DNA from 4 places in the Bradyrhizobium sp. USDA 4516 genome. Region 4 is predicted to be linked to each of the others. Evidence: riboswitches for the same ligand, from Rfam matches in the RefSeq annotation. Region 4 holds a riboswitch; each other region holds the start of a gene.
What was found. Region 4 has a riboswitch for glycine ahead of ACVI1L_RS39370 (D-amino acid dehydrogenase). Riboswitches for the same ligand answer to the same signal wherever they lie in the genome.
Positions count from the first base shown of each region.

Region 1: another riboswitch for glycine. It lies ahead of gcvT (glycine cleavage system aminomethyltransferase GcvT); the one in region 4 lies ahead of ACVI1L_RS39370 (D-amino acid dehydrogenase).
Region 2: another riboswitch for glycine. It lies ahead of gcvT (glycine cleavage system aminomethyltransferase GcvT); the one in region 4 lies ahead of ACVI1L_RS39370 (D-amino acid dehydrogenase).
Region 3: another riboswitch for glycine. It lies ahead of ACVI1L_RS04610 (L-serine ammonia-lyase); the one in region 4 lies ahead of ACVI1L_RS39370 (D-amino acid dehydrogenase).

Region 1 is NZ_JBSRXT010000001.1:989,900-997,526, reverse strand. Features, by position in the region: gene ACVI1L_RS04680 (hypothetical protein) at 1-136, shown strand, start outside; gene ACVI1L_RS04675 (hypothetical protein) at 491-934, opposite strand; gene gcvP (aminomethyl-transferring glycine dehydrogenase) at 1,494-4,373, opposite strand; gene gcvH (glycine cleavage system protein GcvH) at 4,397-4,762, opposite strand; gene gcvT (glycine cleavage system aminomethyltransferase GcvT) at 4,782-5,927, opposite strand; glycine riboswitch at 6,069-6,157, opposite strand; gene ACVI1L_RS04655 (ABC transporter substrate-binding protein) at 6,486-7,627, shown strand, end outside.
Region 2 is NZ_JBSRXT010000001.1:8,641,445-8,649,071, reverse strand. Features, by position in the region: gene gcvP (aminomethyl-transferring glycine dehydrogenase) at 1-347, opposite strand, end outside; gene gcvH (glycine cleavage system protein GcvH) at 371-736, opposite strand; gene gcvT (glycine cleavage system aminomethyltransferase GcvT) at 756-1,901, opposite strand; glycine riboswitch at 2,043-2,131, opposite strand; gene alaS (alanine--tRNA ligase) at 2,334-5,021, shown strand; gene ACVI1L_RS40185 (cyclic nucleotide-gated ion channel) at 5,033-6,283, shown strand; gene ACVI1L_RS40180 (DUF3455 domain-containing protein) at 6,381-6,887, opposite strand; gene ACVI1L_RS40175 (NADP-dependent isocitrate dehydrogenase) at 6,918-7,627, opposite strand, start outside.
Region 3 is NZ_JBSRXT010000001.1:977,276-984,902, forward strand. Features, by position in the region: gene ACVI1L_RS04590 (branched-chain amino acid ABC transporter permease) at 1-592, opposite strand, end outside; gene ACVI1L_RS04595 (branched-chain amino acid ABC transporter permease) at 595-1,473, opposite strand; gene ACVI1L_RS04600 (ABC transporter ATP-binding protein) at 1,487-2,200, opposite strand; gene ACVI1L_RS04605 (ABC transporter ATP-binding protein) at 2,197-2,991, opposite strand; glycine riboswitch at 3,615-3,700, shown strand; gene ACVI1L_RS04610 (L-serine ammonia-lyase) at 3,816-5,261, shown strand; gene glyA (serine hydroxymethyltransferase) at 5,277-6,551, shown strand; gene ACVI1L_RS04620 (carboxymuconolactone decarboxylase family protein) at 6,582-6,917, shown strand; gene gcvA (transcriptional regulator GcvA) at 7,138-7,627, shown strand, end outside.
Region 4 is NZ_JBSRXT010000001.1:8,478,515-8,486,141, forward strand. Features, by position in the region: gene ACVI1L_RS39360 (ABC transporter substrate-binding protein) at 1-1,336, opposite strand, end outside; gene ACVI1L_RS39365 (M20/M25/M40 family metallo-hydrolase) at 1,602-2,732, shown strand; glycine riboswitch at 2,825-2,931, shown strand; glycine riboswitch at 2,935-3,049, shown strand; gene ACVI1L_RS39370 (D-amino acid dehydrogenase) at 3,115-4,473, shown strand; gene ACVI1L_RS39375 (ABC transporter permease) at 4,634-5,575, shown strand; gene ACVI1L_RS39380 (ABC transporter permease) at 5,579-6,466, shown strand; gene ACVI1L_RS39385 (ABC transporter ATP-binding protein) at 6,608-7,627, shown strand, end outside.

The DNA.
Region 1 (7,627 bases), 7.5 Mb from region 4:
TCGCTTCAATTTCAAACTGGTCGCCTGGCTCGCCAATGTCCGTCAAATAAATCGACAGCACGTCCGCACAATCGATATCGTCGATATCCCGTCGCGTGCGCTCGGGCTGATACTTCTTCGCAATATAGTTCGCTAGCGCTTGCTCTGCTTCCTGAGGTGGCTTTGTTCCAGACGTGCCCGCAAGGCATCCTGTGGCGATATGGCGGTCACCGTCCTTGATGATCCAGACCGCTCGGGCGACAACTTTTCCGTTGCGGTACCGTGCTCTTCGCTTGTAGAGCCGGGCTCCTTTACCTGGACGCGGCATAGACTCCTCATCCTTTCTATGTATCGAAGTGTTGTAAAATCTTTCCCTGCAATTCTCTCAATTACGAGTCTTCCGCGGGCGCCCTCTCTGCGCAGCCCAGAAGCCGTCATCGAACCGTCGGGAAATGCTATTGCTGCCGCAGTTGAGAGTCTGATGGGGGCATCTTGATCAATGCTGCCCCAATCAGGCAACCTCGTCTTCATATCGATGGTCTTGCGAACGAGGTTTAACGCTACCGGCAATTCCTGACGAACCTGCTTCGACTGGATCTGTAAGCCGCTTCGGTGCCTCTAGGGCATCCGAATTGTGACCGAAGACTTTCTTTTGAGTCGCAAACGTTCTGAAGCCTTTGCCCTGCCAGCCTGACCGAGTGACCCGTCGGATCTGACGCGGACTACGAGCCTGAACGGCATCCATGATGAACGTCCTGCGCTGCTCTCCCGTCGGCAGCTCAGCACCAATCTTGAGTAGATGTCGTTCCAATGCCCTGAAGTCCGAAGTGTCGGTCCTTGGAAGCTCAATAATCTTTCGCGGGCCACGAACCATGGCGATCCGAAGTCTCAGGTAAGAAGTGTCCTCGGACGCGTCATGGATCGTCGCAATGTTCTTGATAAATGGCTTGGGCATCGCAATCTCCTGTGTGCAAGGCGTGCAAATCCAGCGTGTGCACAGTGCGCACACGGGTTTTTCGGCTCTAAACGGCTGACGATTGTTTCAGTGATTAAGTGCAGTTCAGTCAATTTCTAGGCGCAGCTTTAAGTTCGTCTCCCCTAGTCAGGTGGCGACATCGAAGCCTCCTCTGGTCTTAGTCACATCGAATAGAACAAGACGGCTTTCGAGCCCGATTTCATGGAGGTACGGGCCAAAAGGCTACGTCGCAAATGCCTCATGATATGAGGAGCCCACCAACCGGCCTGAGTCATGAGGTTCGTATGATAACCGACCGAAACGCGCTGTCCGTTCATGGAATACGTCATCGACGTGAATGGACGTTTTCGACAGCTTATGCGGACAGGCGTCTGAGGCATCTTTCCATGTCAACGAACAATGTACTTCCCCTAGCATATTGCCCATAACACCTGGTTATTGGTTGTTGTTCGCCCGCGCATTGACCAACCACCGCATTTACAGCAATTTGCGAGTGAAGGAGAGAGGAGGGGCAAGTGCTGGGCCACTTCGCTCAGAATCAAATCACGGGCAATTGCTCGACAAGATCCTCAACCGGTAGGCACGAGCAGATTAAGACACGGTCGCCAAAGGCATTGTCAACGCGTCCAACCGGGCTCCAGTATTTGTCCACGCGTGAGCTGCCCGCTGGGAAGCAGCCCTCGGTACGCGTATAAGGCCGATGCCAAGCATCGTCGGCGATGTCGTGCACGGTGTGCGGCGCGTGGCGCAGCGGGGAGGCCTCGACCTCCCAGCGGCCCTTCTCGATCTCCGCGATCTCGCCCCGGATCGCGATCATGGCGTCGCAGAACCGGTCGATCTCGAACTTCGATTCCGATTCCGTCGGTTCGATCATCAGCGTGCCCGCCACCGGGAAGCTCATGGTCGGCGCGTGGAAGCCGTAGTCGATCAGGCGTTTTGCGATGTCGTCGACGGTGACGCCGCTGGTCGTCTTGAGCGGCCGCGGATCGACGATGCACTCATGCGCAACGCGGCCGCGCTCGTTGCGGTACAGCACCGGGAAGTGCGGCTGCAGCCGTGCGGCGATGTAGTTGGCGTTGAGGATCGCGATCTCGGTCGCCCGCGTCAGGCCTTCGCCCCCCATCATCAGGATGTAGATGTAGGAGATGGTCAGGATCGACGCCGAGCCAAACGGCGCGGCCGACACCGCGCCGATCGCATGCGCCGTCGCTCCATCGGTTGCGGGATGGCCCGGCAGATAGGGCGCAAGATGCGCCTTCACGCCGATCGGGCCCATGCCGGGGCCGCCGCCGCCATGCGGAATGCAGAAGGTCTTGTGCAAATTGAGATGGCTGACATCGGCGCCGTAATCGCCGGGCCGCGACAGTCCGACCTGCGCGTTCATGTTGGCGCCGTCGAGATAGACCTGGCCGCCATGGGCATGCACGATGTCGCAGATCTCGCGGATATGCTCCTCGAACACGCCGTGGGTCGACGGATAGGTGATCATGACCGCGGCAAGGTTGGCGGAGTGCTTCTCCGCCTTGGCGCGAAGATCATTAACGTCGACGTCGCCGCGCGCATCGCACGCGACGACCACGACCTCCATGCCGACCATCGCAGCCGAGGCCGGATTGGTGCCGTGCGCGGAGGAGGGGATCAGGCACACCTTGCGGTGCGGCTCGCCGCGCGCGAGGTGATAGCCGCGGATCGCCAGCAGCCCGGCATATTCGCCCTGCGCGCCGGAATTCGGCTGCAGCGAGACCGCGTCATAGCCGGTGACGTCGCACAGCCATTGCTCCAGCCGCTTGAACAGCGCGTGATAGCCCTTGGCCTGATCCGCCGGCGCGAACGGATGCAGATTGCCGAACGCCGGCCAGGTCAGCGGGATCATTTCGGTGGTGGCGTTGAGCTTCATCGTGCAGGAGCCGAGCGGGATCATCGCGCGGTCGAGCGCGAGGTCACGATCGCTGAGCTTGCGCATGTAGCGCAGCAGCTCGGTCTCGGAACGATGCGTATTGAACACCGGATGGCTGAGGAAGGCGCTGGTGCGCCGCAGCTCCTTCGGCAGCGCCTCGTGCGCACCGGCCTCGATCTCGGCATAGCTGAGCTTGCCGCCGAACACGCGCCACACCGCCTCGACCGTCTCCGGCGTCGAGGTCTCGTCGAGCGCGATGCCGAGCGTGGTCGCGCCGATGCGCAGATTGATCCGCTCCGCCTGCGCGCGGGTGACGAGCTCGATCTGCTTGCTACCTGCCTCGACGGTCACGGTATCGAAGAACGCTTCGCTGGTCGGCGCAAAGCCGAGCTTGCGCAGGCCGGCCGCGAGCACGGTGGCGCGGCGATGCACGCTGCGTGCGATATGGGTCAGGCCCTCGGGACCGTGATAGACCGCATACATCGAGGCGATCACGGCGAGCAGCACCTGCGCGGTGCAGATGTTCGAGGTCGCCTTCTCGCGGCGGATATGCTGCTCGCGGGTCTGCAGCGCGAGGCGATAGGCGGGCTGGCCACGCGAATCCACCGAGAGGCCGACGATGCGGCCGGGCAGCGAGCGCTTCAGCGTGTCGCGCACCGCCATATAGGCGGCGTGCGGTCCGCCATACCCCATCGGCACGCCGAACCGCTGCGCCGAACCGATCGCGATGTCGGCGCCGAGCTCGCCGGGCGAGGCGAGCAGCGTCAGCGACAGCAGGTCCGCCGCGACGATCGCAAGCGCGCCCTTGGCGCGCAGCGACGCGATGGCAGGCTTGAGGTCGCGTACCGCGCCCGACGTTCCCGGATATTGCAGCAGCGCGCCGAGCACATCGGCGTTGTCGAGCTCGGTCAGGGGATCGCCGACCACCAGCGCCCAGCCCAGCGGCGCGGCGCGCGTGCGCATCACCGCCACCGTCTGCGGATGCACCTCCTTGTCGACGAAGAACACCTTCGCCTTGACCTGCGAGTGGCGCTCGGCGAGCGCCATCGCTTCCGCCGCGGCGGTCGCCTCGTCGAGCAGCGAGGCGTTGGCGACGTCGAGCCCGGTGAGATCGCAGATCATGGTCTGGAAATTGAACAGGGCCTCGAGCCGGCCCTGGCTGATCTCCGGCTGGTACGGCGTATAGGCGGTGTACCAGGCCGGGTTCTCCAGAATGTTGCGCTGGATCACCGCGGGCAGGATGGTGCCCGAATAGCCCTGGCCGATCAGCGAGGTGAACACCTGGTTCTGCGCGGCGAGCTCGCTCATATGCGCGAGCGCCTCGGTCTCGCTCAGCGCCCGGCCGAGATCGAGCGGCGCCTTCTGCCGGATCGACGCCGGCAGCGTCTCGTTCATCAGCGCCTGCAGGCTCGCGGCGCCGACCGTCTCCAGCATCGCGTTGACGTCGCGCGGCGACGGTCCGATGTGGCGGCGGACGAAATCGGTGGCGGCTTCGTTGATCGGCTTGAAGGGCGCGTTCATGACGTGATCCTCGGAGTGATCCTTTAGGCGGTGTGCGCGGCGTAGGCGGCCTCGTCCATCAGGCCGCCGAGCTCGCCCTTGTCGGCAATCTTCAGCTTGAAGAACCAGGCCTTGCCGCCGGCGTCGGAATTGACCAGCGCGGGCTCGGCGGCGAGCGCGTCGTTGACCTCGACCACCTCGCCGGAGATCGGCGCGTAAACGTCGGAGGCGGCCTTGACGGATTCGACGACAGCGGCGGCCTCGGCCTTCTTCAGGCTGCGGCCGACCTTGGGCAGTTCGACGAACACGACGTCGCCGAGCTGCGACTGCGCATAGTCGGTGATCCCGATCGTGGCGACGTCGCCCTCGATGCGGAGCCATTCGTGGTCGGACGTGTACAGCGTCGTCATGGGGTCGATCCTTTGGCGTTCAGCGTTTGTAGGTATTGGGGACGAAGGGCGTAGCGGCGACTTTCAGCGGCAGCCGCTGGCCGCGCACTTCGGCGAAAACGGTGGTGCCGACGGCGGAAAGGGCCGTGGGCAGGTAGCCCATCGCAACCGGCGCATTGAGGCTCGGGCCGAAGCCGCCCGAGGTCACCTTGCCGATCTGCTCGGTCGAGCCGGCATCGGCGAACAGCGCGGCGCCTTCGCGCACCGGTGCGCGGCCGTCAGGCTTCAGGCCGACCCGTCGGCGCGCAGCGCCATCTGCGAATTGCGCGAGAATTTTGTCGGCGCCGGGGAAGCCGCCGGCGCGGGCGCCGCCGCTGCGGCGAACCTTCTGCACCGACCATTCCAGCGCGCCTTCGACCGGTGTCGTCGTGGTGTCGATGTCATGGCCATAGAGGCACAGCCCGGCTTCGAGCCGCAGGCTGTCGCGCGCGCCGAGCCCGATCGGCAACACGTCGGGATTGTCGAGCAGCGCGGTGACCAGGGCTTCCACCTTGTCTGCGGGCACGGAAATCTCAAAGCCGTCCTCGCCGGTATAGCCGGAGCGCGAGACGAAGCAGTCGACGTCACTGAGCCGGCGCGGACCGGCGTCCATGAATTTCATCGAACCGACATCTGCACAAAGTTTCGCCAGCACCGATTCGGCTTTCGGGCCCTGCAGCGCGATCAGCGCGCGGTCGGCCAGCGAGACGATCTCGCAGGCGTCGGAGAGATTCGCGCGCAGATGCGCCTCGTCCTCGGCCTTGCAAGCGGCGTTGACCACCAGGAACAGGTGATCGCCGAAATTCGCCACCATCAGGTCGTCGAGCAGGCCACCGTCATTGTTGGTGAATTGCGCGTAGCGCTGCCGTCCCGGCGCGATACCGACGATGTCCTGCGGCACCAGTTTTTCCAGCGCGAGCGCGGCATCCGCGACCTTGCCGGATTTGGCCTTCAGCACGAGCTGGCCCATGTGCGACACATCGAACAGACCGGCTTCCTTGCGGGTGTGCAGATGCTCCTTCAGCACGCCGGCCGCGTATTGCACCGGCATGTCATAGCCGGCGAACGGCACCATCTTGGCGCCGCGCGCCAGATGCAGCGCGTGCAGCGGGGTCTGTTTCAGCGGGGAGGTTTCGCGCGCAAGCATCACAGGGCCCTCGCGGTTCCCGCCGGGGACCTATTTCCCCTTGAGAAACCTGCAGAAAGCCCCATCTGTCGCTGTGCCTGAGAGTATTATCCCGTCGGCGGACGCATCGGGGCGAACCCCAGCGTCTCTTTCCAGATGTCAGACGTCACGCGGTCCTTTTGCCTGAGAGTTTCCGGGGCGGTTGCTCCTTCGGCGCCGGCGATAAGGCCGGTCTCTCCCGACGTGATTGCCAGTTGAAGCGCTCACGAAACATAGCCAAGCCGGACTTGTCAATCCAAGCACACTAAGTACCTGGCCATTCAACCGATCGCTGAAGACACGTTCTTCGCCGGAATGCTCACGCTGCACGAGCCGCTAAGTTCGCATGAAACCGCTTTCGGCAGGCCGTCTGAAGGATCATGCGGCTTGTCTCCATGTGAGCCTTGTTTCCCCATCGTTAGATCCGCTCACGTCAAGCGTCAGCCGATATCGAGCCGAGAGCGGCAACAAATCCTGTAGTGTTTCAAGGCTCACTCATCCCCGACCCGAACCTCTATCAATCGCGAGAGACCATTCAAAATGCCTGTCAACAAAAGCGCAGCCCCAACCAAGATCGGTGCGATATTCATGTTTTCTGGCGGCGTCGCCGAACTGGGCCAAGACTCGTTCGACGGAGCGGACGCCGCAATGCATTTCATCAATTCGCGTGATGTATCGTCTCGAAAGTTTGAATGGGTGAAGGCCGACGGATCATCACCCGAAGAAGCTGCCCAGCATGCTGAAAGAATGATTACTCAAGAGGGAGTGCGAGCGATCGTCGGTTGCTATGGGTCGAACCACAGCATCGAAGTGTCGAAAGTATGCGAGAAATACGGGGCGGTATTATGGACCCAAACCGCGTGGGCGGCATCTCTGTTCGCCCACAAGCCGAAATATACGTTTCGTACCAATACCTACGCTACTCCAGTCGAGGAAGCTGCTGTCGACTACGTTCTGCACGAGGTCACTCCGCTCCTGGCAAAGAAGAGCGACCTTCGGGTCATGGTAATCAACGAAGGGAGCGCGTATGGCGTGAGTTGTGGCGACGAGACCGTCAAGGCCCTGACTGCGAAGAACATCAAGCCAATACAGCGCTACACGTACGACGCAAGGTACGATGGGGCCGATCTCGATTTCGACAATATCGTCTGCCGGATCAAGGAACAAAATCCGGACGTCCTGTTTGCGAGTTCGTTCATTCGAGACTCTGTTGGAATTCTAGATGCGATGAAGAGGGCGGGCTATCGTCCGCCCGTTATTATGACCTCCTCCGCAGGATTTGGTCTGTACACTCTAAATCTGGCCGGCGAAATGACGGAAGGAATCTTGTCGGCAAATGCTCCTGCGCTCGTTGCGCCAGCCGCGCTGAATGAGACTGGCCGGCGTCTGCAGGTTGAGTACGTCAGCCGGCTAAAAGGGTTGACCGGAAGGCAGCCATCCGGATTCAACGCAATGTCTTTCTGTGCTGCGTACTCGCTACTGAACGATGTCATTCCAAAGATTCAAGGCGAGATGACCGCCGAGAGCATTCGTCACGCAGCAATGTCGCGGGATATTCCGCTCGGAACTTACCCCAATGGCTGGGGCCTCAAGTTTGATGCGGTCGGGCAAAATGAAAGGTGCCCGGTTTCAATTGACCAGTGGCAGAAGGGCTCATTGAACACTGTCTGGCCTCGGCAGAT
Region 2 (7,627 bases), 160 kb from region 4:
TACGGCGTATAGGCGGTGTACCAGGCCGGGTTCTCCAGAATGTTGCGCTGGATCACCGCGGGCAGGATGGTGCCCGAATAGCCCTGGCCGATCAGCGAGGTGAACACCTGGTTCTGCGCGGCGAGCTCGCTCATATGCGCGAGCGCCTCGGTCTCGCTCAGCGCCCGGCCGAGATCGAGCGGCGCCTTCTGCCGGATCGACGCCGGCAGCGTCTCGTTCATCAGCGCCTGCAGGCTCGCGGCGCCGACCGTCTCCAGCATCGCGTTGACGTCGCGCGGCGACGGTCCGATGTGGCGGCGGACGAAATCGGTGGCGGCTTCGTTGATCGGCTTGAAGGGCGCGTTCATGACGTGATCCTCGGGGTGATCCTTTAGGCGGTGTGCGCGGCGTAGGCGGCCTCGTCCATCAGGCCGCCGAGCTCGCCCTTGTCGGCAATCTTCAGCTTGAAGAACCAGGCCTTGCCGCCGGCGTCGGAATTGACCAGCGCGGGCTCGGCGGCGAGCGCGTCGTTGACCTCGACCACCTCGCCGGAGATCGGCGCGTAAACGTCGGAGGCGGCCTTGACGGATTCGACGACAGCGGCGGCCTCGGCCTTCTTCAGGCTGCGGCCGACCTTGGGCAGTTCGACGAACACGACGTCGCCGAGCTGCGACTGCGCATAGTCGGTGATCCCGATCGTGGCGACGTCGCCCTCGATGCGGAGCCATTCGTGGTCGGACGTGTACAGCGTCGTCATGGGGTCGATCCTTTGGCGTTCAGCGTTTGTAGGTATTGGGGACGAAGGGCGTAGCGGCGACTTTCAGCGGCAGCCGCTGGCCGCGCACTTCGGCGAAAACGGTGGTGCCGACGGCGGAAAGGGCCGTGGGCAGGTAGCCCATCGCAACCGGCGCATTGAGGCTCGGGCCGAAGCCGCCCGAGGTCACCTTGCCGATCTGCTCGGTCGAGCCGGCATCGGCGAACAGCGCGGCGCCTTCGCGCACCGGTGCGCGGCCGTCAGGCTTCAGGCCGACCCGTCGGCGCGCAGCGCCATCTGCGAATTGCGCGAGAATTTTGTCGGCGCCGGGGAAGCCGCCGGCGCGGGCGCCGCCGCTGCGGCGAACCTTCTGCACCGACCATTCCAGCGCGCCTTCGACCGGTGTCGTCGTGGTGTCGATGTCATGGCCATAGAGGCACAGCCCGGCTTCGAGCCGCAGGCTGTCGCGCGCGCCGAGCCCGATCGGCAACACGTCGGGATTGTCGAGCAGCGCGGTGACCAGGGCTTCCACCTTGTCTGCGGGCACGGAAATCTCAAAGCCGTCCTCGCCGGTATAGCCGGAGCGCGAGACGAAGCAGTCGACGTCACTGAGCCGGCGCGGACCGGCGTCCATGAATTTCATCGAACCGACATCTGCACAAAGTTTCGCCAGCACCGATTCGGCTTTCGGGCCCTGCAGCGCGATCAGCGCGCGGTCGGCCAGCGAGACGATCTCGCAGGCGTCGGAGAGATTCGCGCGCAGATGCGCCTCGTCCTCGGCCTTGCAAGCGGCGTTGACCACCAGGAACAGGTGATCGCCGAAATTCGCCACCATCAGGTCGTCGAGCAGGCCACCGTCATTGTTGGTGAATTGCGCGTAGCGCTGCCGTCCCGGCGCGATACCGACGATGTCCTGCGGCACCAGTTTTTCCAGCGCGAGCGCGGCATCCGCGACCTTGCCGGATTTGGCCTTCAGCACGAGCTGGCCCATGTGCGACACATCGAACAGACCGGCTTCCTTGCGGGTGTGCAGATGCTCCTTCAGCACGCCGGCCGCGTATTGCACCGGCATGTCATAGCCGGCGAACGGCACCATCTTGGCGCCGCGCGCCAGATGCAGCGCGTGCAGCGGGGTCTGTTTCAGCGGGGAGGTTTCGCGCGCAAGCATCACAGGGCCCTCGCGGTTCCCGCCGGGGACCTATTTCCCCTTGAGAAACCTGCAGAAAGCCCCATCTGTCGCTGTGCCTGAGAGTATTATCCCGTCGGCGGACGCGTCGGGGCGAACCCCAGCGTCTCTTTCCAGATGTCAGACGTCACGCGGTCCTTTTGCCTGAGAGTTTCCGGGGCGGTTGCTCCTTCGGCGCCGGCGATGAGGCCGGTCTCTCCCGACGTGACTAGGTATAGGTAGGTAGAAAACACGGCGCCACCAAGACTGTCAACGCAGCTGCAGCAACTATCCAATGGGCTTTGTGCTGCCGCGGCAAGCCCATGATCCGCCTGCACAGTTTCTGGACACCGCAGCTGGCAATGTCTAAAAGCGTTCGGCCGGAAAATGACGCCTTTTTGCGGCTGGCCGGCCCCTTTTTCCGATTGGATGAACATGAGCAGCGTCAACGACATCAGGTCGACATTTCTGAACTTCTTCAAGGAGAACGGGCACGAGATCGTGGCCTCGTCGCCGCTGGTTCCGCGCAACGACCCGACCTTGATGTTCACCAATGCCGGCATGGTGCAGTTCAAGAACGTCTTCACCGGCGTCGAGAAGCGCGGCTACCAGCGCGCCACGACGTCGCAGAAGTGCGTGCGCGCCGGCGGCAAGCATAACGACCTCGACAATGTCGGCTACACCGCGCGCCATCTCACCTTCTTCGAGATGCTCGGCAACTTCTCGTTCGGCGATTACTTCAAGGAGCGCGCGATCGAGTTCGCCTGGAATCTGATCACCAAGGATTTCGGGCTGAAGAAGGACAAGCTGCTGGTCACCGTCTACCACACCGACGACGAGGCGGCCGGCTACTGGAAGAAGATCGCGGGCTTCTCGGACGACCGCATCATCCGCATCCCGACCTCGGACAATTTCTGGGCGATGGGCGACACCGGCCCGTGCGGACCGTGCTCCGAAATCTTCATCGACCGCGGCGAGCACATCTGGGGCGGCCCTCCGGGCAGCCCGGATGAGGATGGCGATCGCTTCCTCGAATTCTGGAACCTGGTGTTCATGCAGTACGAGCAGGTGACGAAGGAGGAGCGCGTAGCGCTGCCGCGTCCCTCGATCGACACCGGCATGGGGCTCGAGCGCATGGCCTGCATCCTGCAGGGCGTCGAGAGCGTGTTCGAGACCGATCTGTTCCGCAATCTGATCGATGCCGCCGCGTCTACCCTCGGGCACGGTCCGAACGAGCAGAACGTTGGGTCGTATCGGGTGATCGCGGACCATCTGCGCTCGTCCGCGTTCCTGATCACCGACGGCGTGCTGCCGTCGAACGAGGGCCGCGGCTACGTGCTGCGCCGGATCATGCGCCGCGCGATGCGCCATGCACAGCTCTTGGGCGCGAGCGAGCCGCTGATGCATCGCCTGGTCTGGGCGCTGGTCCGCGAGATGGGCCAGGCCTATCCGGATCTGGTCCGTGCGGAGAAGCTGATCGAGGAGACGCTGCGGCTGGAGGAGACGCGCTTCCGCAAGACGCTGGCGCGCGGCCTGTCGATCCTCGACGAGAAGAGCGCCGGCCTCAAGAAGGGCGACATGTTCGACGGCGACACCGCGTTCACGCTGTACGACACCTACGGCTTCCCGCTCGATCTGACGCAGGACGCGCTGAAGTCGCGCGGCATCAGCGTCGACCAGGCGTCGTTCACCGACGCGATGGAGCGGCAGCGCGTGAAGGCGCGTGCCTCCTGGGCAGGTTCGGGCGAGGCGGCGAGCGAGGCGATCTGGTTCCCGCTGCGCGAGAAGCTCGGCGCGACCGAATTCCTCGGCTACGAAACCGAGAGCGCGGAAGGCGCGGTGACGGCGCTGATCAAGGACGGCGCCGAGGTCGAGAGCCTGAAGGCCGGCGAGAGCGGCGCGATCGTGCTGAACCAGACCCCGTTCTACGGCGAGTCCGGCGGCCAGGTCGGCGACACCGGCGTGCTGACCGGGGAGGGCGTCAAGTTCCGCGTCACCGACACGCAGAAGAAGGCCGGCGATCTGTTCGTGCATCTCGGCACGGTGGAGCAGGGCACGCTCGGCGTCGGCACCACATTGCAGCTCGAGGTCGATCACACCAGGCGCTCGTCGATCCGCGCCAACCATTCGGCGACGCATCTGCTGCACGAGGCGCTGCGCCAGGTGCTCGGCGATCACATTGCCCAGCGTGGCTCGCTGGTCACGCCCGACCGGCTGCGCTTCGACTTCGTGCATCCGAAGCAGATCACGCCGGAAGAGCTCGCCCGGATCGAGGACATCGCCAACGATGTCGTGCTGGAGAATGACGAGGTCACGACCCGCGTCATGGGCGTCGACGATGCCCGCGAGGCCGGCGCCCGCGCGCTGTTCGGCGAGAAATACGGCGACGAGGTTCGCGTCGTGTCGATGGGCAAGGGCGCCCGCGATCACGGCCAGAACGCGCTTGGCTGGTCGGTCGAGCTCTGCGGCGGCACTCATGTGCGCCGCACCGGCGACATCGGCCTGATCTCGGTGACCAGCGAGGGCGCGGTGGCGTCCGGCGTCCGCCGCATCGAGGCGCTGACCGGACGTCACGCGCGCAAGCACGCCAACGACACCATCGCGCTGGCCAAGACCGCGGCGCTGGAGTTGCGCACCACGATCGACGACGTGCCGGCGCGCATCGCCGCGCTGATGGAAGAGCGCAAGAAGCTCGAGCGCGATCTGTCTGACGCCCGCAAGAAGCTCGCGATGGGCGGCGGCAGTGCGTCGAACGGCGCCGCCTCGGCCGTTCGCGAGGTCGGCAATGTCAAGCTGCTGGCGCGCGCGGTCGAGGGCGTCGAGACCAAGGATCTCAAGAGTCTCGTCGACGACGGCAAGAAGCAGATCGGCTCGGGCGTGGTCGCGATCGTTGGCGTCACCGAGGACGGCAAGGCCGGCATCGTGGTCGGCGTCACTGCCGATCTGACCGCGCGGTTCAACGCGGTCGAGCTCGTGCGCAAGGGCTCCGAGGTGCTCGGCGGCAAGGGCGGCGGCGGCCGGCCCGACATGGCGCAGGCCGGCGGGCCCGACGGCGCCAAGGCCAACGCCGCGCTGTCGGCGATCGAACAGGCCATGACTCAACAGGCGTCGGCCGGCGCCTGACGGAGAGGCTGATCGTGGCGACGGCTCCGCTCAAGCCCACGATCAGCGATCCCGGGCTGCGCGACCGTCTCTACGAGCTGCTCGAACGCGATGATCTGCCGCATTCGGGCGGCTTGCGGTTTGCCCGGGTCATCGTCGCCATCATCGCCGTCGATGTGCTGGCGGCGATCCTGGCCTCCGTGCCCGAGATCGACGCGCAGCTCGGCTGGCTGCTGACGACCATCGAGATCGCGGCGGTCATTGCCTTCGCGCTGGAATATGCCGCGCGGCTCTGGAGCGTGGTCGGCCACTCGCTGCGCGACATGACGCCGGCGCGGGCGCGGCTGGAATACGCCTTCTCGGCGCTCGGCGTGATCGACCTGCTGGCCTTCCTGCCGTCAGCCGTCGCGCTTGCGATCGGCGACAAGACCGCGCTGGTGCTGTTCGGCATGCTGCCGTTCCTCAAGCTGGTGCGCTATTCGACCGCGATGCGCTCGCTGCTGGCGGCGCTACATGCCGAGCGGCGCACGCTGTTCGGCTGCGTGGTGATCCTGACCGGCGCCGTGCTGCTGTTTGCCTCGCTGCTCTATGCCATCGAGCACAGGGTGCAGCCGGACAAGTTCGGCACTATGCCGCAGGCGATGTGGTGGGCGATCGTGACGCTCGGCACCGTCGGTTACGGCGACGTCGTCCCGATTACGCCGCTCGGCCGGACCGTCACGGTGGTCGCGATCGTGGTCGGCTTCGCGATGATCGCGCTGCCGGTCGCGATCATCTCGACCGCGTTCGCCGACGAGGTCCGGCGCCGCGACTTCGTCGTGACCTGGGGCATGCTGGCGCGGGTGCCGCTGTTCTCACATCTTGGCGCTGCCGATATTTCCGACATCATGCGCTTGCTGCGGTCGCAGACCATCGAGGCCGGCGAGGTCTTGGTGCGGCGCGGCGATGCGGCGTCATCGATGTATTTCATCACCGCGGGCGAGGTCGAGATCGACCTGCCGAGCCAGCTTGTGCGGCTTTCCGACGGCGCGTTCTTCGGCGAGATCGCGCTGCTGCGGCGGACCAGCCGCTCCGGCACGGTGACGGCGACGCGCAAGACCAAGCTCCTGGTGCTCGATGCGCAGGACTTCCATGCCCTGATCGAGCGCATGCCGGCGCTCGCCGCGCATGTCCGGGAGACCGCGGAGGCGCGGCTTGCCGATCCGCTTGCGGCCGGCGGCGACCTGGCCGCCGCGGAGATCGCCCAGGCGCCGCGCGAGACCGACGGCGGCATCCGCGACTAGTCTAGAACCTCATTCCGATTGAATCGGAACGAGGCTCTCGATTCTTCGTTTGGCGCGTTTTCTTCACGCGAACCGGTATCCACTTCGCTCGAAAACGCTAGTCCCGTCGCAGGAACACGTAATCCGCCGAGTAGGCCGCGCTCTTCAGCGCGCCTGATTTGTCGCAGGCGCCGCTGAGCTCGCCGCCCGAGGTGTTGATCCGCTGCACCGTTGCGACGCCGGAGAGCAGGCCGTTGCCGCGGTGTGCGATCACCTCGAGCTTCAGCCAGGCAATGTCGGAAGGCGTTGCGCCGGGTGCGCTGCCGGCGGTGCGGGCGGTCACGGCGCTGCCGTCGACATGCTCCCAGTTCGGACCCGCATAATGCCGGCCGACCGTGCGGCCGTCGGCGATCAGGGTCGCGACCGGTTCGCGGAACGACCAGGCGAGCTTGCCGTCGCTGACCGGCTTGCACTCATAGACCTGCACGCCCTCGGCATGGACGGTGAGGATCTTGGACTCGCCAGGCGCCGCGACGGCGTCGGGCAGGGGATCGGCAGCGAATGCCGCCGACCCGTTGAGCGAGAACGATGCGAGCACGACGGCTCTGACAAGGGCCCTGGTCATGCTCGCACCTGTCTTCCCAGGATGACGGCCTCAGGCCGCGATCGCCTTCACGAGGTTGTCGGACACCTTGTCGAGGAATCCGGTGGTCGAGAGCCAGCGCTGGTCGGCGCCGACCAGGAGCGCGAGATCCTTGGTCATGTAGCCCTCTTCGACGGTCGCGACGCAGACCTTCTCCAGGGTGGTGGCGAACTTGGCCAGCGCCTCGTTGTTGTCGAGCTTGGCGCGATGGGCGAGGCCACGGGTCCAGGCGAAGATCGACGCGATCGAGTTGGTCGAGGTCTCCTTGCCCTTCTGGTGCTCGCGGTAGTGGCGGGTCACGGTGCCGTGGGCGGCCTCGGCTTCCACGGTCTTGCCGTCCGGGGTGAGCAGCACCGAGGTCATCAGGCCGAGCGAGCCGTAGCCCTGGGCCACGGTGTCGGACTGCACGTCGCCGTCATAGTTCTTGCAGGCCCAGACATAACCGCCGGACCATTTCAGCGCCGAGGCCACCATGTCGTCGATCAGGCGGTGCTCGTAGGTCAGGCCCTTGGCGTCGAATTCCTTCTTGAACTCGCGGTCGAAGACGTCCTGGAAGATGTCCTTGAAGCGGCCGTCATAGACCTTCAGAATCGTGTTCTTGGTCGACAGATAGACGGGGTAGTTGCGCATCAGGCCGTAGTTGAACGAGGCGCGGGCGAAATCGGTGATGGAGTCGTCGAGATTGTACATCTCCATCGCGACGCCGGCGCCGGGCGCCTTGA
Region 3 (7,627 bases), 7.5 Mb from region 4:
TCACCGAAGCGATATAGATCGCGATCGTGACCACCAGCGTGAAGTAATACAGCCACATGTCCTGCCCCATCGGCAGGCCGAACGGCGCATCCGGCTTGGTGACCACGAGACCCTGCACGCCGCCGGTCCAGTGCTCGAAATAGCCCAGCTTCAGAAGCTGCGGCATCGCGGTGGCGAGCGCAAAGGTCGCGAGCGCCAGATAGACGCCGGAAAGCCGCAGCGCCGGCTGGCCGAACAGGAAGCCGAAGCCGAAGCAGACGATGCCGGCGATCGGCAGCGTGAGGGCATAGTTCATGCCCGCATGCTCCATCAGGATCGCCGAGGTGTAGGCGCCGACGGCGTAGAACGCGCTCTGGCCGAGCGAGAACTGGCCGGAGCCGCCGGTCAGGATGTTGAGCGCCAGCACCGCAAGGCCGTAGATCAGAAGCATCGTCATCTGGAAGATGATGAAGTTCTTGACGAACAGCGGGATCAGGATCAGCGCGGCGAGCACGACGAGCGAGGTGCCGTAGCCCAGCGTCATGGCGCGCTTGGGAACGGCCTCGACGGCCTGGCCTTCGGTGACGACTTCGACTTCTTCAGCGGCGCTCATGATCAAACTCGCTTCACGATGGCGCGGCCGAACAGGCCTGCCGGTTTCACGACCAGGACGACGATGATCAGCGCAAGCGCGATCGGAAGTTTCAGTTCATTGCCGACGCCGGGGATGTAGGTGCCGACGAGGTTCTCGAAGACGCCGACCAGGAAGCCACCCATGACGGCGCCGAACGGGCTCGACAGGCCGCCGAGCACGGCTGCGGCAAATCCATAGATCAGCACGCCGAGCATCATGTTAGGCTCGAGGAACACCACAGGTGCGATCATCATGCCGGCGATCGAGCCGATCGAGGCGGCCATGCCCCAGCCCAGCGCGATCATCCACGAGGTGTTGATGCCGACCAGCCGGGCCGATTCCGGCAGCGATGCGGCGGCGCGCATCGCAAGACCGACCCGGGTGAAGCGGAAGAAGAAGAACAGCAGGAGCAGCATCAACAGCGTGATGCCGATCATGCCGGCCTGATGGGTCGAGATCAGCTGGCTGCCGAGGAACGGTGAGGAACCGAACGGCGTCGGATACTGCTTGATGGTGAAGTCCCAGATCAGGCCGGCGACCGAGTTGATGATCGCGTAGAGCGCGATGAAGCCGGCGACGTTGGTCAGGATCGGCGCCTTCGCCAGCGGCTTGAACAGCAACCGCTCGATGACGATGCCGGCGGCGAACGAAAAGGCGACGGTGAGCACGAAGGCGCCCCAATACGGCACGCCCCATTGCATCAGCTGCCAGGACACGAAGGTCGAGAACATCGCCATTTCGCCCTGGGCGAAATTCAGATGGTCGATGGCCTGGTAGATCATGACCACCGCGAGCGCCATGCAGGCATAGATCGCGCCGGTGGCGATGCCGGCCAGGACCTGGTTGGCAAAAAGCTCCATTGTGCCAGCTCCCTCAGTAGCCGAGATAGGATTTGCGGACGTCTTCGTTGTTCGCGATGTCCTTGGCATTGCCCGACATCACGATCCGTCCGGTTTCGATCACGTAGGCCTGGTCGGCGAGCTCAAGCGCGAGCTGCGCATTCTGCTCGACCACCAGGATGGTCACCTTTTCCTCGCGATTGATCTTGCCGAGGATGCGGAACAGGTCGCGCACGATCAGCGGCGCGAGGCCGAACGACGGCTCGTCGAGCAGCATCAGGCGCGGCCGCAGCATCAGCGCGCGCGCCACCGCGAGCATCTGCTGCTCGCCGCCGGACAGCGTGCCGGCCTGCTGGGTGTAGCGCTGCTTCAGCACCGGGAAATGCTCGTACATCCGTTCGATGTCGGCGCCGATCGCCTTCTTGTCCGGGCGGCTGATGGCGCCGAGCTGCAGGTTTTCCTCCACCGTCATGTTGGTGAAGGTGCCGCGGCCCTGCGGCACGTGGGCGATGCCGAGGCGGACCACGTTTTCGGTCGAGCGCGTGCCGATCGGCTTGCCCTCGAACTCGATCGCGCCGGTGGAGCGCACCATGTTGCAGATCGCCCGCAGTGTGGTGGTCTTGCCGGCGCCGTTGGCGCCGAGCAGGGTGGTCAGCGAGCCCTCGTTGAGCGAAAAGGAGAGGCCGTGCAGGGCCTGAACCTGGCCGTAATAGGCGCGCAGGTCCTTGACGTTGAGCATCGTGGTCATTGGTCCTTGCTCCCCAGATAGGCCTTGATGACATCAGGGTCGGCCTGGACCTGGGCCGGCGTGCCTTCGGCAAGCTTGCGGCCGAAATTGAGCGCGACGACGTGGTCGGCGATCGACATCACGAGACCCATGTGATGCTCGACCAGCAGCACGGTGATCTTGCGGTCGTCGCGGATTTTGCGGATCAGGTCGCCGAGCACATAGACTTCTTCGTGATTGAGGCCGCCGGCCGGCTCGTCGAGCAGCAGGATCTTCGGATCCGCGGCCAGGGCGCGCGCCAGTTCGACGCGCTTCTGGGTGCCGAACGGAAGTCCCGAGACCACGGTGTGGGCGACGTCCTCGAGATCGAGATAGCCAAGGATGTCGTGCACCTTCTTGTTCATGTCGGTCTCGCCGCGGCGGACCCAGGCGAGGCGCAGCGAGTCGCTGACGATGTCGCTCGAGGTGCGCGCATGCGCGCCGACGCGCACATTGTCGATCACGGACAGGTTGGGGAACAGCGCGACGTTCTGGAAGGTGCGGCCGATGCCGATCTCGGCGATCCGGTGCGGCGGGCGCGACAGGATGCTCTTGCCTTCCATCAGGATGTCGCCCGACGACGGCTGATAGAGCCGCGACAGGCAATTGAACAGCGTCGTCTTGCCGGCGCCGTTCGGCCCGATCAGCCCGAGGATCTGTCCATGGCGCATGTCGAACGACACGCCGTTCAGTGCGATGATGCCGCCGAACACGACGCTGACGTCGCGAACCGCGAGAAATGAGGAGCGTGATTGGTCCGTTGATCGGGACACTTCTTCTTTCCCGACTTCAGCGATGGCATCTCGGCTATTCAACCCGAACACACGAATCCCCTATCGATCTCGATGCGACATATCATCAGCAGTTCCGTGAAACGGCGGCGAAGAGTCGCGTCAGCCTGGAAAGCGCTCGCCGAACTGAACCAAACGCTCTGCAGACATGCACCGCATTGCCCGGAGCAAACGAACCGGGCGTCCGCGACTGCCAAGTTGAAGCAGCATCACGGAGCAAGCGGGCAGACATCGCAAATTATGATCATTGACAGCCGCACACGACGTTTCAACCCTCTCAGTTCTGCAGGTCATTGAGCAGCCTGCTAGTTCACAATTCTTCGGGTCTATAACGAGGACCGGGATTCGCATCGAAGCCCGGACGAAATCAAACATCGTGCGCAACATCGCCGCCGCTTGACGTGTTGCTTCACCGATGAGAGGCTCGGCAAACTAAGTATTTGCCTACGGTGAACGCAAACGAACAGTATTCGACCAAGCGGTGAACCGTTTTCACGGACGACAGAACGGCGCGCCCTTGCTCGATCCAGGCGACTGCGATACAGCCCACTCGGCAGCTATTTTTCAATCATCAGTGTTTGGAGTTTTAGAGAAGTAACTAAGTCTATCTGACCACGGGAGAGGCCGGATACCCGGCGCCGAAGGAGCAACCGCCCCGGAAACTCTCAGGCAAAAGGACCGTGTCGGATCTACATCTGGAAAGTGATGCGGTCAGCATCCGCCGAAGGGATAACACTCTCAGGCCAAAAAGACAGATGGGGCGCTTCAACAGCTCGATCGATTTGATCGATGGCTAGAGGTGCTTCATGTCGGTATCTGCGTTAACAACAGCAATAACCACCCTGCTCGAGCGGGCTGCGCAACGCGGCGAGCAAATCATGTTGCCCATCGGGCTGGGTGACTTGTTCAAGGTTGGGGTCGGTCCGTCTTCCTCACATACGATCGGACCGATGAAGATCGCGTCCTCTTTCGTGAGAGGCCTAGGCGCAGAGCGGCAACAAAGGACCAGCAGAATAGCCGTTACCGCCTTCGGATCGCTGGCCTGGACTGGTAAAGGCCATCGAACGGACGCTGCGATTTTGCTCGGGCTCTCCGGACACTCGCCCGACCAGCTGGAGCCGGATGAGACCGACTCGATCTTGGCCGAGATACGATCGAGTGGCAGCGTTGTTCTTCCCAATGATACTGCAATCGAATTCATCGAAGCACGCGACATCGTCTTTGACAGGCAAACGGTCTACGACCGTCACCCCAATGCGCTGTTGCTGCAAGCCTTCGATATACGCCGCGAAATCATCGCCTCAGAGGTCTGGTACTCCGTTGGAGGGGGATTTGTCGAACGCGACGGAGACAGCGGCGCATCAAAGGTGCAGACCTTTGCATTCGGCTTCGATTTCCGGTCGGCGGATGAGCTCCTGGCAATATGCCGCGCCAATTTCTGCACCATAGCTGACGTTGCGTTCGTCAACGAGCTGGCACGCCGGGACGAGCCTTCCATCGTTGAACTTCTAGACACCCTTATCCGAGTGATGATGGCGTGTGTCGATCGCGGCCTCGATCGAGATGGGGACCTGCCCGGCAGTTTGAAAGTCCCGCGCCGAGCGAAGAAGCTGTTTCAGAGACTTCGGTCTGCTGCGCTGGCCAACCAACGCTCCCCAAGCGAAGCGTTCGAGTACGTGTCCGCCTTTGCCATTGCCGTGAATGAGGAGAACGCTTCCGGTGGTCGGGTCGTCACGGCACCGACGAATGGCGCCGCCGGCGTGTTACCCGCCGTTCTCAGATATTACCGTGACTTCTGCGACGGATCCGATGTGAATGGCATGCGCAGATTCCTTCTCACTGCGACCGCGATCGGCAGCATCATCAAACACAACGCTTCCATCTCCGGCGCGGAAGTTGGTTGTCAGGGTGAGGTCGGCTCGGCCGCCGCGATGGCGGCTGCAGGACTTGCCGCCGCCCTAGGTGGCACCAACGAACAAATCGAAAATGCTGCTGAGATTGCAATGGAGCATCATCTCGGCATGACCTGCGACCCGGTCGCAGGGCTCGTTCAGATCCCGTGCATCGAACGCAACGCATTCGGCGCAATCAAGTCGATCAATGCAGCGCTGCTGGCTCTCGCCGGCGATGGCACCCACAAGGTATCGCTTGATCATGTCATCGAGACGATGCGTCAGACCGGAGCCGACATGCACGACAAGTACAGAGAGACATCTCGAGGCGGCCTCGCCGTTAACGTCCCCGAGTGCTGAACAAAGGAAGTAGCCATGGATAATGTCGTGGAAATGACGCGACGAGGTTTCGATGATCCCGTGTTCGCGTCCATCGATCGAGAGCTGCGCCGCCAGCAGAGTCAGATCGAGCTGATTGCATCCGAAAACATCGTTTCAGAAGCGGTCCTCGCAGCTCAGGGGTCCGTGCTCACCAACAAGTATGCTGAAGGATATCCCGCACGCCGGTACTATGGAGGCTGCGAGTTTGTTGACGAAGTCGAGCTGCTTGCGATTGAACGGGCGAAGGCACTTTTCGGCGCAGGATTTGCCAACGTGCAACCTCACTCCGGAGCACAAGCAAACCTTGCTGCATTCCTGGCGCTTCTGGAGCCCGGCGACACCTTTATGGGCCTTTCTCTAGCGCATGGCGGTCATCTCACGCACGGTGCCGCCGTCACGATCTCAGGTAAGTGGTTTCGGGCGATCCCTTACGGAGTACGCGAGACGGACCACCTGATCGATATGGATGAAGTCCGCAGCCTGGCGCATCAACATCGGCCAAAGCTAATTGTTGCGGGCGGTTCGGCCTATCCTCGTGAGATTGACTTCACACAGTTTCGGACGATCGCCGATGAAATTGGCGCGAAACTGATGGTCGATATGGCTCACGTTGCTGGCCTTGTTGCTGCCAATGCCTACCCGAGCCCGGTTCCCCATGCACATGTCGTGACTTCGACGACGCACAAGACGTTGCGCGGACCACGCGGCGGGCTCATTCTGACCAACGACGAGGATCTCGCGAAGAAGCTAAATTCGGCAGTCTTTCCAGGATCCCAAGGCGGTCCACTGATGCACGTCATAGCCGCAAAAGCTGTGGCATTCGGAGAGGCGCTTCAGCCGTCGTTCACGACGTATGCGAAGCAAACGATTGCCAACGCGCGGGTCCTTGCCGCCTCGCTCGCCGAGGGCGGTCTTGCGATCGTTTCCGGCGGCACCGACAGCCATGTCGTTCTGGTCGACCTGCGCCCGCTTGGAGTGACGGGCAAGGCCGCCGAACTGGCGCTTGGCCATGTCGGCTTGACTTGCAACAAAAATGGAATCCCCTTTGATCCACAGAAGCCGGCTATCACCTCGGGGATCCGATTGGGCTCGCCCGCCGTCACCACACGGGGGTTCAAGGAAACGGAGTTCCGGGAAATCGGATCATTGATCCTGAAAACCCTGAACATTGCCGCGAGAGATCCGCTGATTTTGATTGGGGAGACATCGATTGCCAAACGTGTGCGCGAACTCAGTCAGGCATTTCCGATTTATCCGCACGCAATTTAACCGTCCGGTCGATTGAGGGAGACAGGTACAATGGAAGCGAAAACGCTATCAGCAGAGCTCCGCGACCAGGCGACAGCCCTTTACAAAGCTGCGCCGCAGGTCATGCAGACTTTCCAGAGTGTCATGCTTGCCGCCAACAAGAATGGCGCTCTGCCGGCCAAGATCAAGGAGCTCATTGCCGTCGCCATTTCGATCAGCGTAAAATGCGAAGGTTGCATCGTCTTCCACATGCAGAGCGCAATCAAGCACGGCGCGACTAGGGAAGAGCTTGTCGAAGCAATCGCCGTCTCGGTCGAAATGGGCGGCGGCCCTGCTACGGTTTATGCGGGCAAGGCGCTCGCGGCTTTCGACGAACTGACGTCATAGCGTCTCCGCTGCAAAAGCGGGACACGAGCAAGTGCGCTACTGCCTGGTCAACAGGAAGTTCGACGTAGCGACGGCCTCCACGGCTTGGCCATGAACGAACGTCCGGACCGATTGGACGCCAAAATACCAATTGCCGGGGCCGGGATGCCTGCGTAATCTTCAGCGAGAGCAAGAGCATACCGCAGGATCTGAAGTCATTGACAGGACGACCGGAGCCCGCATGACATCTTCGCACATACCGCCACTGCAGTTGCTGCGCGGGTTCGAAGCTGCGGCTCGTCATCTCAGCTTTACCCGCGCTGCGGCGGAGCTACACATTACCCACGGAGCGATCAGCCATCAGATCAGGGCGCTTGAAGCGCAACTGCGCACGAAGCTGTTTCAGCGACAAGGTAGGCAGATGGTGCTCACCGAGCGCGGGCAGATACTTGTTAACCAAATCCGCCAAGGACTCCGACTGCTAGAACGCGCGTTCGAAGGAAGCGCACAACGTGCCCGATCTGATGTTCTGACCATCAGCCTGCTACCGGCATTCGCATCGCGATGGCTGATCCCCCGAATTGGTTCGTTTCACACTCATCACCCTGGTGTTCAATTGGCACTTCGGACAACAACCGAACTTGCCAACCTCGCGTCAGACGGCGTCGATCTGGCGATCCGCTATGGTCCAGGAGGCTGGCCGGGCGTGCAGCAGGAGAGGTTGATCGGCG
Region 4 (7,627 bases):
CGGAAACGTCGGCCGCGACCCAGTTGGTGAAGAACATGTTCCAGCCGCCTTCCTTCGGCGGCTTCTGGCTGGCGCGGCGGGTCACCACGGTCTGCCAGTCGGTGGCCTGCAGGTCGACCTTGAAGCCGGCCTCGCGCAACTGCTGCGCAGCCACGACCGGTTGGGCTTTCAACGTCGTGACGTCGCCCGGCGCCATGATCACCACGGGGGTGCCGTCATAGCCGGATGCGGCAAGCGCCTTCTTGGCTTCCGCCAGGCCGTTGCCCTTCACCAGCGTTTCGGCCCCGACGTCGGTCTCGAGCGGCGTGCCGCAGACGAAGAAGGCGCCGCAGATCCTCTGGTACTTGGCGTTGCCGACCAGCGCGTCGAGCACGTCCTTCTGGTTCATCGCCAGGAACGCAGCCCGGCGCACCTTCGGATTGTCGAACGGCGGATAGAGGAAGTTCATGCGTCCGAGGGTCTGGAAGCCGAACTTGTTGAGGACGTCGATCTTGAGATCCGGATTGGCTTCGAGCACCGGCAGCATGTCGAACGGAAGGTTCTCCATGAAATCGATGTCGCCGGATTGCAACGCGTTCACCGCGGTCTGCGCATCGGCCATCGTGACCCACTCGACACGGTCGACCTTGACCACCTTGCCGCCCGCGGTCCAACTCGCAGGCTCCTTGCGCGGCACGTAGTCCTTGTTCTTCTCATAGACCGCCTTCACGCCCGGCTGGAATTCCGCCTGCACGAATTTGAACGGTCCGGAGCCGATCTGTTCCGGGATCGGCTTGTCCGGCGGCGTCTCGGCCAGACGCTTCGGCATCATGAACGGCACGCGCGATGACGGCTTGCCGATCGATTCCAGCACGAGGCCGTAGGGTTCCTTCAGCTTCAGCGTGATGGTCTTGGCGTCGGTCGCCTCCAGGCTCGCGACGAAGTCCATCAGCTTCTGGCCCATGCCGTCGACCTTGCCCCAACGCTGCAGCGAGGCGACGCAGTCTTCCGCGGTGACCGGCGCGCCGTCGTGCCACTTCAGACCGTCGCGCAGCGTGAACGTGTAGGTCAGCTTGTCGTCGGAAACCTTCCAGTCCGCCATCTGCGGCTGGATCTTGAAATTGGAATCCGTCGCCAGCAGCGTGTCATAGATCATGTAGCCATGATCGCGGGTGATGTAGGCCGTGGTCATGATCGGATCGATGACGCGCAGATCCGAGTGCATCACCGCGGTGATGGTCTTGCCCGCGGCCATCGCCTGCGGCGCGAATGACAATTCCTGCGGCGCGAACGACAGCGCGAGCGCCGTCAACGCGGCCGCTAGCGTGCGGTGTTTCCAACGCGAGATAGGGAACATGCAATCTCTCCTGACGTGTAACTGGTCAAAGCCGGCTTATTCGTTATGCATGTGGTTCGTTATTTAGGCGAACTAACATGCTGTATGGCTTGTGAAATTGAGACTTGCACCAAGCGCCAAGCGCGTCAATCGGTTTCAGGTCGCATCGGACGTACACAAACGAATGAGGCCGCGCGCCAGATTTTGGCTTTACAAAATCGTCGGCTGAGATTTTCGTAACGCGCGCGCGATGCCGGCGCCGTCAGAACAACAAGAGAGAACAACGATGAACCCCGCCAATCTCCCCTTTGATTCCGAAACGATGCTGCAGGGCCTGCGCAGCTGGGTGGAATGCGAAAGCCCGACCTGGGACGCCGCCGCGGTCGAACGCATGCTCGATCTCGCCGCCCGCGAGATGGCGATCATGGGTGCGACGATCGAGCGCATCGCCGGACGCCAGGGCTTCGCGGGCTGCGTCCGCGCCCGTTTCCCCCATCCGAAACAAGGCCAGCCCGGCATCCTGATCGCCGGCCATCTGGACACCGTTCACCCCGTCGGCACGATCGAGAAGCTGAAGTGGCGGCGCGAAGGCAACAAGTGCTTCGGGCCGGGCATCTTCGACATGAAGGGCGGCAACTACCTGTCGATCGAGGCGATCAGGCAATTGGCGCGCGCCTCCTTTACGACTCCGCTGCCGATCACCGTGCTGTTCACCCCCGACGAAGAGGTCGGCACGCCGTCGACGCGCGACATCATCGAGGCGGAAGCCGCGCGCAACAAATATGTGCTGGTGCCGGAGCCCGGCCGTCCGAACAACGGCGTCGTCACCGGCCGCTATGCGATCGCGCGCTTCAACCTGGAAGCCACCGGCAAGCCCAGCCATGCCGGCGCAACGCTGTCTTCCGGCCGCTCCGCGATCCGCGAGATGGCGCGGCAGATCATCGCCATCGACGGCATGACCACCGAGGACTGCACGTTCTCGGTCGGCATCGTGCATGGCGGCCAGTGGGTCAATTGCGTCGCGACGACCTGCACCGGCGAAGCGCTCAGCATGGCCAAGCGCCAGGCCGATCTCGACCGTGGCGTCGAGCGCATGCTGGCACTGTCGGGCACCGCCAACGACGTGACCTTCAAGGTGACGCGCGGCGTCACCCGCCCGGTGTGGGAGCCCGATGCGGGCACCATGGCGCTCTATGAAAAGGCAAAAGGCCTTGCTGCAGCGATGGGTCTCGATCTGCCGCACGGCAGCGCCGGCGGCGGCTCGGACGGCAACTTCACCGGCGCGATGGGCATCCCCACGCTCGACGGCCTCGGCGTTCGCGGCGCCGATGCACATACGCTCAACGAGCACATCGAGGTCGACAGCCTCGCCGAACGCGGCCGCCTGATGGCGGCACTGCTGGCGACGCTGGACTGACATCGATTTGCACTGCACAACACGTTGGCACTGCCGGATCGAAATTTAGCCTTGTCCATTTTTGAGGCTTCGCCTACGGTCCGGCCGTCCAACGCGACGATGCGGGAGAGATCGAAGCGACAACATTCGTGTTGTTGCCTTTGGCGCCGACGGAGCAACCGCCCCGGAAACTCTCAGGCAAAAGGACTGTATCGTCAGGACGATCTGGAGAGAGACGAACATGGCCGCACATCAAGGGCCATGACGTCCACCGAAGGGGATAGTTCGCTTCTGGCCCCGGCCCGATGCGGATCAAGCTCTCAGGTACCGTGACAGATGGGGCGCCGATGCCGGTTTCACCGGCGGTTCGGCGACTCTAACCCACGGGAGCCTGACAACTATCATGCCACACATCGCGATCATCGGCGCCGGCATCACCGGCGTAACGACGGCCTATGCCCTGCTTGAACGCGGCTACAAGGTGACTGTCCTCGACAGGCATCGCTACGCCGCGATGGAAACCTCGTTCGCCAATGGCGGACAACTCTCCGCCAGCAACGCCGAGGTGTGGAACAGCGCCGCGACCATCCTCAAGGGGCTGCGCTGGATGCTGAGAAGCGACGCGCCGCTGCTGATGAACCCGAAGCCGAGCTGGCACAAATATTCCTGGATCGGCGAGTTCGTAGGCCACATCACGCGCTATCGCGGCAACACCATCGAGACCACGAAGCTCGCCATCGAAGCGCGCAAGCATCTGTTCTCGATCGCAGAGCGCGAAAACATCGCCTTCGATCTCGAACGCCGCGGCATCCTGCACGTCTATCACGACAGGGCCGGCTTCGAAGCCGGCCTCAAGGTCAACACGCTGCTGCAGCAAGGCGGGCTCGACCGCCGGCCGGTGACCCCGGACGAGATCCGCGTCATCGAACCCGCGCTGCAGACAACCTGCTATGGCGGCTTCTTCACGCCGTCGGACGCGATCGGCGATATTCACAAATTCGCGCGTGGGCTTGCCGACGCCTGCATCCGCCGTGGCGCGAGCTTCGTCCATGAAGCCGACGTCGACACGATCGCACACGGCGATGACGGCTTCCGCATCGGCTGGAACGAAGCTGCTTCACATGATGCTGCGGTCGCGACGCGCCAGCAGCTACAGGCGGACGGGATCGTGATTTGCGCCGGCGTGGCGAGCCGCCACTTCGCCAGCCTGCTCAACGACCGCGTCAATGTCTATCCGGTGAAGGGCTATTCGATCACGGTGCAACTCGATGCGCCGCAAAGCCGGAATGCGGCCCCAACCGTCAGCCTGCTCGATGAAGCTGCGAAGATCGTCACCAGCCGGCTCGGCGCCGACCGCTTCCGCGTCGCCGGCACCGCCGAGTTCAACGGCTTCAACCGCGACATTCGCGCCGACCGCATTCAACCGCTGGTGGACTGGGTGCGGCATCATTTCCCGGAGATCGACACGTCGAAAGTCGTGCCATGGGCGGGCCTGCGCCCGATGATGCCGAACATGATGCCGGTGGTTCGCGCCGGACGGATTCCGGGCGTGTTCTACAATACGGGCCACGGTCATCTCGGCTGGACACTGTCGGCGGCAACGGCGCAGATGGTGGCCCAGGCGATCGACGATTGGCGCGACCTCGACACGCCGCCGATGGCGCCGACGTTCGGTGCCGGGCTCGACGTGCCCGCCGACGCGCGCAAAGCTGAAATCAATCCACCTTCCAGTGGACTGCTTCAAACTTCACCGGAGGAATAATCGCGGCCAACAGGACTGATTAGCTGCACCGCAAAATCCGCAGCACCGATGGCATGGGACTTGCTCAAGTTCTACCGTGAGTCTGCTACCATCTGTGCTACGGTCTGGTGTGCAACGGTCCCGCTGGGGACTTCATCGACCACAACCCAACGGATCAAATTTGCTCGGATATCTGCTTCGCCGCATCCTCGCCGCCATTCCCGTGATGGGCGTGGTGGCTCTGTTCGTGTTCCTGTTGCTGCGGCTGACGCCGGGCGACCCGGCCGCCATCCTCGCCGGCGACAACGCGACTCCCGAACAGCTCGAACGCATTCGGACCTCGCTTGGTCTGAACGAGCCGATCTACATCCAGTTCTACACCTGGATCGCCAAGTTGCTGCACGGCGACCTCGGCGTCTCCCTGATCTCGAACAAGCCGATCCTCGAAATGATCGTCCCGCGCCTCGAGCCCTCGATCTCGGTCGCGCTGGCCACCATCATCCTCTCGATCCTGGTGGCGGTGCCGCTCGGCGTGATCGCGGCGTGGAAGCACGGCACCTGGATCGACCGCTTCGTGATGGGGCTTTCCGTGCTCGGCTTCTCGGTGCCGGTGTTCGTCATCGGCTATGTGCTGATCCAGATCTTTGCGATCGATCTGCGCTGGGTTCCGGTACAGGGCTTCAAGAGCATCTCGGCCGGCTTCGGTCCGTTCTTCCAGCGCCTCATCCTGCCGACCTGCACACTCTCCTTCATCTATGTCGCGCTGATCGCACGCATGACGCGGGCCTCGATGCTCGATGTGCTCGGCGAGGATTACGTGCGCACGGCGCGGGCCAAGGGCATCGGCGAGACCGGCGTGCTGCTGCGCCATGCGCTGCGCAACGCCGCCGTGCCGGTCATCACGGTGATCGGTTCCGGCTTCGCGCTCTTGATCTCCGGCGTCGTCGTCACCGAGAGCGTGTTCAATCTGCCCGGCATCGGCCGCCTCACCGTCGATGCGGTGCTGGCGCGCGACTATCCGGTGATCCAGGCGATGATCCTGTTGACGTCAGGTATCTACGTCGCGGTCAATCTGTTGATCGACCTCGCCTACACCCTGCTCGATCCTCGTATCCGGTACTGAGCAATGGCGATCGAAACCCTTCCCGAATCCTCGCTTCCCGTCACCCGGCCGTTCCGCGTCAAGTTCGGCTTCCTGACGTCGACGCCGATCATCGCGGTTGCGACGATCAGCCTCGCCCTCATCATCCTGATGGCGATCTTCGCACCGCTGCTTGCGCCGCATGATCCTCTGCTGCTGACGCCGTCGCAGCGGCTGAAGCCGTCGAGCGCGCAATATCTGCTCGGCACCGACGCCTATGGCCGCGACCTGTTGTCGCGCATCATCTACGGCGCACGGATCTCGCTGGTGATCGGGCTCGGCGCCGCCGTCTGCTCGATCGCCATCGGTCTTCTGATCGGCCTCGTCGCCGGCTTCTTCCGCTGGGTCGATGCGGTGCTGATGCGCGTGATGGACGGCCTGATGGCGATCCCCGCCATCCTGCTCGCGATCGCCGTGGTGTCGCTGTCGGGCGCCAGCATCTGGACCGTGATGGTCGCGATCACCATCCCCGAGATCCCGCGCGTGGCGCGGCTGGTGCGCTCAGTGGTGCTGACCGCACGCGAGGAGCCTTATGTCGAGGCCGCGATTTCGCTCGGCAGCAGCCTGCCGAAGATCATGTGGCGGCATTTGATGCCGAACACGATCGCGCCGCTGATCGTGCAAGGCACCTATGTCTGCGCGTCCGCGATCTTGACCGAGGCGATCCTGTCGTTCCTCGGCGCCGGCATCTCGCCGGAAACGCCGACATGGGGCAACATCATGGCCGAGGGCCGCGCCTATTTCCAGGTCAAGCCGTCGCTGATCTTCTGGCCGGGGCTGCTGCTCTCGATCGCCATTCTCAGCGTCAACCTGATCGGCGACGCCGCCCGCGACGCGCTCGATCCCCGCATGAAGCAGCGTGAGGGCAAGTGACGGCTTCAGCTCTTCTGAAGCCGTCATTCCGGGGCGATGCGAAGCATCGAACCCGGAATCTCGAGATTCCGGGTCTGGTGCTGGCGCACCATCCCGGAATGACAGTGGGTAAATTCCTTCGCAGCGCCAAGAGACCCTGACATGACCAACGTCGTCCTCGACATCAGCAATCTCGTCGTCGGCCTCGGCCGCAAGGCGGATGCGCATCGCATCATCGACGACCTCTCGCTGCAGGTACGTGAAAGCGAGACGCTGTGCCTGGTCGGCGAAAGCGGCTCGGGCAAGTCGGTGACATCGCTCACCGTGATGGGCCTGCAGCAGAAGGGCACGCTGGTGCCGTCTGGCGGCAGCGTCAAACTGGTCGGCGAGGAACTGCTCACCGCCAGCGACCGGCGGCTGCGGCAACTCCGCGCCACGCGGATGGCGATGATCTTCCAGGAGCCGATGACCGCGCTCAATCCCGTGGTGCCGGTAGGCCGCCAGATCGACGAGGTGCTGCGCGCCCACACAGATCTCGATGCCCGCGCACGGCGCCAGAGGATTTTGGCGATGATGGAGCATGTGCGGCTGCCGGACGTGGAGCGCATCTTCTCCTCCTACCCGCACCGCCTGTCGGGCGGCCAGCGCCAGCGCATCATGATCGCGATGGCGCTGGTGCTGGAGCCGAAGCTCCTGATCGCGGACGAGCCGACCACCGCGCTCGACGTCACCACCCAGAAGCAGATCCTCACCTTGATCCGCGACCTGCAACGCGATCACGGCACCGCGGTTCTGTTTATCACCCACGACATGGGCGTGGTGGCCGAGATCGCCGACCGCGTCGCGGTGATGCGGCACGGCCGCCTGGTCGAAACCGGCCCGCTGCAGGACGTGCTGCGCAATCCGAAGATGGAGTACACCCGCAACCTCTTGTCCTCGGTGCCGAGCCTGGTGCCGCGCGCGCCGCGCCCGGAGACGACCGAGCCCGTGGTGCTGGAAGCCAACGAGCTCAGCAAGGTCTACCGGGAGCGGTCGCTGTACGGCAAAGCCCGCGAGGTCGCCGCCGCCAGCAACGTCACGCTCACTCTGCGCAAGGGCCGCACGCTCGGCATCGTCGGCGAAAGCGGTTCCGGCAAGTCGACGGTGGCGCGCTGCATCGTCCGCCTGATCGATCCGACCTCG